Regions from separate parts of the Effusibacillus dendaii genome, predicted to be linked through region 1. Evidence: riboswitches for the same ligand, from Rfam matches in the RefSeq annotation. Region 1 holds a riboswitch; each other region holds the start of a gene.
The links. A riboswitch is a leader RNA that binds a small molecule or an ion and turns the genes downstream of it on or off. The one in region 1 is predicted to bind S-adenosylmethionine.
Positions count from the first base shown of each region.

Region 1 (2,267 bases):
TTCGTATGTTCCAACCATCTCGCTAGCCGGAAACAAAAAGTCCGAATCAATGCCTATCATTAAAGATTTCGCTTCGATCTGTTCCAAAACCGATTCGTAGGGAGCGCGGCCACGTGAAATATCATGCAGATCCATCGACTTGAGCAGATACAAGTACGAATTGGCATCAAACCGTTTGACCAGCTTCGACCCCTGATAACTCAAATATTGTTCCACTTGAAACTGAGACTCCATCGCATACGGATCGTCGCTCGACACCATCGACAACCCAAACCGTTCCTCATATAACTCGAAGCTGCGGTACGTAATCATGCCTAAACGGCGGGCCAAATTCAACCCTTTTTCGGGAAACGAGCGACCGTAATAATCGCCGTTATGCCAATCCGGATCGTTTAGAATTGCCTGCTTCATCACATTGTTGAAGGCAATGCCCATCGAGGAAAAACGGGTGCATGTCGCAATCGGAATATAGGTTTCCATCATCTGCGGATAACTGACCGCCCATTCGTAAACCTGCATGCCGCCCATGGAACCGCCAATTACTGAAAACAAGCGGTCGATGCCAAAACTTTTGACGAGATAATACTGTGCCTGCACCATATCCCGTATGGTAACAACGGGAAATCGCATGCCATAAGGCTTCCCGTCTGCCGGATTCACTGAGGCGGGTCCGCTGGAACCGGAACACCCCCCCAGCACGTTAGCGCAAATCATGAAGTAACGGTCTGTATCAAGCGCTTTGCCAGGACCAATCAAACCATCCCACCAGCCAGGGTTGCCGCTCGTGCTGCCCGCATGAGAATCCCCTGTCAGCGCATGACAAACCAGAATCGCGTTATCCTTTTGCTCATTCAGCGTTCCGAATGTTTCGTAAACCAGAACAGCATTGCGCAACCATTGTCCGCTTTGCAACATCATATCCGGCAACTGGAATTCCCTTCGGGCGACTTCTTCAAGTTGAACGGCCATGCGATCACCTCGCCTTCCCTCTAGAATGCAACTGTCATAGTCCGTAATAAAAAAACAATTAACAATAAAAAAAGCCCTCCGCAAGAGGGGGCTTTATTGTCGCACCACCTCTTATCTGCCAGAATACCAATGATTCTGCAGGAATTGGCACCAAGAATCGAAACGATCCGTTCCGTACGATTCCGGTTGCCGGGCTTCATCGGGCCAGTCCCTCCGCCACTCTAGATAAGAGTTCACCTATTTCGTTCAGAAAATCTTGAAACGAGTGTAACACGCTGCCGCACAAAACGTCAAGACAGATCGGAAGCCCCAGACATTCTGCATGCACCGCTCACCGTGGTTGTCCATTTCGCATGCATATGCTACTTTTGATGAAAATCCACTGCAAAGAAATCTTGGGAGATGATTGCGATGTTCAGAGAATTCAAGAAGTTCGCCGTACAGGGAAACGTGTTGGATCTGGCGATCGGGGTCATCATTGGCGGCGCTTTCGGAAAAATCGTCACATCGCTGGTCAACGACATCATCATGCCGCCGATCGGCTTACTGCTGGCAAAAGTCGATTTCGGCAATCTGTATATCAATTTATCTGACAGGCATTATGCTAGTTTGGCAGAGGCCAAAGCAGCTGGTGCCCCGACCCTCAACTATGGACAGTTCCTCAATAACGTGCTTGATTTTCTGATTGTTTCGTTCATCATCTTTCTGGCGGTTCGCCAGATCAACCGTTTTCACCGCAGAGAGGAAGAGGCCCCTACCACCAAACAATGTCAGTTTTGCATCAGTGAGATTCCTTTGAAAGCGACGCGTTGTCCGAATTGTACTTCCAATCTGAGTGAGTAAGTAATTGAATATATGAAGTCATTAACGAGGAAAACATCAACTTCAGTTTCGGGAAACTGAAGTTACAGAAACGCATGAATCAGAAATAGAACTGCAAAAGCCAATCCGAATCGCAAATGCCATTTTCGGTCCATTCTTCGATATCTGAACAACCCGGATATTGGAACAGGCAGAAGAACCAATAAAGCAAGAAATCCGCTAAGGTAATAGAAATCAAACGTAAAACCGTAAAGAAAAGCCCCAGCCACATGAAGAACGATCAGCCCGATGGCCAGGATAGCAATCGGAGTATGGTACGCACGAGTAAACCGGGACAAAGAAATCATCCATTTCTTGAGGATATCCCAACGATTTGCCAGCCGCTTTTGAACAATCAACGCAAATATATAGTTTGCCAGAACAAAGAAAAGGGCAATTCGAGCCAACGAACCGTAATTTTTAAATAAAAATTTAAA
Region 1 covers NZ_AP023366.1:3,347,530-3,349,796, reverse strand. The annotation lists gene metX (homoserine O-acetyltransferase MetX) at 1-969, opposite strand, end outside; SAM riboswitch class I at 1,078-1,201, opposite strand; gene mscL (large conductance mechanosensitive channel protein MscL) at 1,381-1,812, shown strand; gene skT53_RS17765 (hypothetical protein) at 1,875-2,267, opposite strand, start outside.

Region 2 (2,267 bases), 520 kb from region 1:
TGGTAAAGGGAATCAGCAAAATCATCAGGATGATGAAGGGTACGGACCGCAAAATATTAACAACGATGGAAGCGATCGAATAAAACGTCTGGTTTTGCAGCAGTTGTCCACGGGAAGTGAGGAACAGTAGCACGCCCAGCGGCAATCCGATGACGATTGCAAAGAATGTCGACCAAACCAGCATCGAAAGGGTATTTACCGTTTCTGTGCCGATCTCTAGCCAGTCCAGATTCTGAAAACTCAGCCAGCCCATTCGATCACCTCCACATCGAGTCCGTGCAAACGAAGCATTTTCACTGCGTTTTCCACCCTGCTTTCGTCGCCTTCCAGTTCAGCTACCAGTTGTCCATACGGTGTATCCTTCATGCGGGAGATCGTCCCCTGCAGAATGCTGAACGGCACATCGGTTTCCTTCATCGTCTGGAACAAAATGGGCTGGTAGGTTTGCTCACCCAGGAAGGTGATCCGGACAATCGTACGCTGTTCGGCTGATTTTTCCCGTACCACCGCTTCCTGCAAATCCGCAAAATCCGCCACCTGTTCAATAAATTCACGGGTAGTGGAATGCTGCGGTTTAAGGAAAACATCAGCCACCTTTCCCATCTCTACAATTTTCCCGCCGTCAATCACCCCCACGCGGTCACATATCGATCGGATGACATGCATTTCATGCGTAATCAGCACGATGGTAATGTGAAGTTTTTTATTGATATCCAGTAACAAAGTCAGGATCGAATTTGTGGTCTGGGGATCCAGAGCGGAAGTCGCCTCATCACATAATAAAACTTTGGGGTCGTTTGCCAATGCCCGGGCTATCCCCACCCTCTGCTTCTGCCCGCCGGACAACTGCGCAGGATATTTATCCTGATGGGCTTCCAGCCCCACAAGTGCAAGCAGTTCGTTCACCTTACGCCGGATTTCGACCTTTGGCCGTTTCGCCAGTTCCAGTGGAAACGCGACATTTTCGGCAACTGTGGCGGAGGACAGCAGATTGAAATGCTGGAAAATCATCCCCATATAGCGCCGTTGCTCCTGCAGACTGCGGGCATCCAGTGAAGTCAGGTCGACACCGTCTACAATTACTTTTCCAGATGTCGGCCGCTCCAAAAGATTGATACAGCGAATCAGTGTACTCTTCCCTGCGCCCGAATGACCGATTACACCGAAGATTTCGCCTTTCTCTATATTCATATTAATTCCTGTCAGAGCCGGAATTGAGTGTTTCCCCGCCCGGTATTCCTTATGAAGATTCTGTAACTGAATCAATGTTCCACCCCCTTCAAACGAAAAAACCCCTTTTTTCGCAAACGAAAAAGGGGATATCTTAACGTCCCTTCTCATCTGCCAGAACCTCAGGTTCTGAAGGAATTGGCACCATCATACCCTTCACGCTGATTGCCTGCAGGGCCGGTTGCCGGGCTTCATTGGGCCTGTCCCTCCGCCTCTCTTGATAAGAAGAAGTAACCAAATCTATTTGGTTTTACATCTCGTTTAATCAACCGCAGTATATATCAATTACCAACAAAACTCAACAAAAAATTTTAATGCTATCTCTATTTTGAATTGGATCGAATTCGACCTTTTGCTTGATCGGTTGATAATATAATGTACCTTGGTGACAAATGGCGGTTCTTCGTGATGTTTTGATCCATGATTATATGGGTCACCCTGACTGAATTTTCGCCCGTTTCCACAAGAAACGCACGACCTGTACAATCTCGTCACCTGCTCCTTCATCAACCACTCCAAAAACGCCTTCCTGGTGCAGCGAAAAACCTGCATGAAATAACATGCCCCTCTTGTGAAAAAAGAAAGTTGGAAACCTTTCCGGTCATTTATTAAGAAGAGACGACCACTAAGACACACCTCACCAACCTCTCGGGTCCATTTCGGGAATTTTGGAATCGTAAGAAAAAACGAATAGGGCAATTCGAATATTCTCGAAGGTACAAAGATGCTTGCAATACAATTAGACGCAATCAGGCAGTGATCAACTGGTCGCTATTTGAAACTGACATTCGTAAGTTTGATTTTTCTCCTTACGCTGAAAAAAATAAATCTACTAGCAGGCGGTCCGCCATGTCAACCTTTTTCCATTGGCGGTAAACATCAGGGATACCTAGATGAAAGGGATATGTTTCCGGAAATGATTCGAGCCGTTCGAGAAATACGGCCGGAAGTTATCTTGATTGAAAATGTAAAGGGTTTGCTTAGGAAATCATTCAGTACATATTTAGAGTACATTTTACTTCAAATTACATATCCGG
Region 2 covers NZ_AP023366.1:2,827,344-2,829,610, reverse strand. The annotation lists gene skT53_RS15085 (methionine ABC transporter permease) at 1-253, opposite strand, end outside; gene skT53_RS15080 (methionine ABC transporter ATP-binding protein) at 241-1,266, opposite strand; SAM riboswitch class I at 1,335-1,457, opposite strand; gene skT53_RS18905 (hypothetical protein) at 1,664-1,792, opposite strand; gene skT53_RS15075 (DNA cytosine methyltransferase) at 2,006-2,267, shown strand, end outside.
Region 2: another riboswitch for S-adenosylmethionine. It lies ahead of skT53_RS15080 (methionine ABC transporter ATP-binding protein); the one in region 1 lies ahead of metX (homoserine O-acetyltransferase MetX).

Region 3 (2,267 bases), 430 kb from region 1:
CGCGTCTCAAATTTCATTTGGCCGCCACCTCCGATTTGGCCGCCTGCAGCGCCTGCGCCAGATCATGAATAATATCGTCTGCATGTTCAATCCCGACAGAAAACCGCAGCAGTCGGTCGGTTACGCCGTAAGCTTCCCGCACCTCTTTGGGAATATCAAAATGGGTCTGTTTGGCCGGATACGTCATCAACGATTCGACGCCGCCCAGACTTTCCGCAAATGTAATCATTTTCAGATTTGCCAAAATCGGTTCAATCATGCTCTCATGTTCCACTTCAAACGAAAGCATGCCGCCGGCCCCTGTGCACTGTTGATCATGCACCGATTTGCCGGGCGCACCATCCAACCCTGGAAAATAAACAGTTGTAACAGCCGGGTGGGTGGCCAGCCAGGCGGCGACTTTTGCTGCGTTTTCCTGATGTTTTTCCATGCGGAGAGCCAACGTCTTCATGCCGCGGATCATTAACCAGCTGTCCTGTGGGCCCAAAACGGCGCCAATTGAATTTTGCAGGAAGAAAAGACGCTCGCCCAGCTTCTCGTCTTTTACCGCCAGCAAACCGCATAACACATCATTATGGCCGCCCAGATACTTTGTTCCCGAGTGCAGCACAATATCGGCTCCCAAATCCAACGGACGCTGAAAATAAGGGGTCATGAACGTATTGTCAACGATCGTAAGCAGTCCATGTTCGGCAGCAATCGATACACATCCTGCAATATCTGTGATTTTCATGGTGGGATTGGTTGGCGTCTCGATAAAAATCGCTTTGGTGTTGGGCTGTACCGCCGCCTTTACCTGCGACAGGTCGGTGGAATCGACATAGCTTGTTTCAATCCCTTTCCGCCGCAAAATCTGTTCAAACAACCGGTAAGTGCCGCCATACAGATCGTTTGTGGAGATCAGATGATCGCCCGGGTCGAACAGTTCCACCAGACAGGCAATCGCCGCCATACCGGATGCAAAAGCGAATCCCCGCTTCCCGTTTTCAAGATCGGCAATTGTTTCTTCCAGTACTTTTCGGGTGGGATTTAGCGTTCGAGTGTAATCAAAACCTGTGCTTTGTCCAAATGCCGGATGCGCAAAAGTGGTAGCGTGATGAATCGGCAACGAGACCGCACCTGTCAGCGGATCCTGCCGATTGCCTGCTTGCGCCAATTTTGTCTCAATGTTCATCTGAAAAATCCCTCCGAATTAGGCAAAATACAAAACAACAAAGGGCCTTCCCCATTAAGAGAAAGACCCTTGTCCGTAAATATCGACCCGTCCTCTCTTATCTGTCAGGAAATATTCCTGCAGGAATTAGCACCACAAATCGCACTCTTTGTGGAGGCGCGATTCCGGTTGCCGGGCTTCATAGGGCCAGTCCCTCAGCCAACTCTGGATAAGAGCGATTTTCAATTCTTGGATTCACTTTACAATTGTTCCTGTCTTTTCGTCAAGTGTTTTTAACAACAACTGCCTGCATTTTGCAACAGGAGGCGGAAAGAATAGAAGTACAATCGTGAAGGGGCTGAAACAAATGGAGCAAACAGCATCGAACGGAAAGAAACTTTCTTTGCTGCCTTTGATTGCCCTTGGCAGCGTCCCGCTCATTATGGTATTAGGAAACTCCATGTTGATTCCGATTTTAACAACGATGCAGGAAGAGCTGAACATCTCCAAATTTCAGGCCAGTCTTGTGATCACACTATTTTCAGTCCCTGCCGGTATCATCATTCCGTTGGCCGGTTTTTTGTCAGATCGATTCAATCGGAAAACGGTCATCATTCCCTCCTTGATTCTCTATGCACTGGGAGGGTTAATCGCCGGAGTTGCCGCTTGGCTTCTGGATAAGCCATTCGGGGTAATCATGGCCGGTCGTGTATTGCAAGGAATTGGCGCTGCGGGTACGGCACCGATTGCGATGGCATTGGCGGGTGACATTTTTAAAGGAGCGGCTCGCAGCCAAGCACTAGGATTAATCGAGGCTTCAAACGGTTTAGGGAAAGTGTTAAGCCCTATTCTAGGCGTTCTTGTCGCTTTTATTGTATGGTATGCCGCCTTCTTCGCTTTTCCGGTGCTTTGTATACCTGCCGCTCTGGCCATTTGGTTTTTCATTAAAGAACCGAAGAAAAAGAGTGAACCCCAATCCATTAAACAGTACGTATCGTCTTTAAAATCAATTTTTGAAAAAGAATGGAAGTGGCTGATGACTGCTTACTTTACAGGGGCGAGTGCTCTTTTTATTTTGTTCGGCGTATTGTTTTACCTCTCACAGATTCTGGAA
Region 3 covers NZ_AP023366.1:325,582-327,848, reverse strand. The annotation lists gene skT53_RS01710 (trans-sulfuration enzyme family protein) at 1-17, opposite strand, end outside; gene skT53_RS01705 (trans-sulfuration enzyme family protein) at 14-1,174, opposite strand; SAM riboswitch class I at 1,269-1,389, opposite strand; gene skT53_RS01700 (MFS transporter) at 1,521-2,267, shown strand, end outside.
Region 3: another riboswitch for S-adenosylmethionine. It lies ahead of skT53_RS01705 (trans-sulfuration enzyme family protein); the one in region 1 lies ahead of metX (homoserine O-acetyltransferase MetX).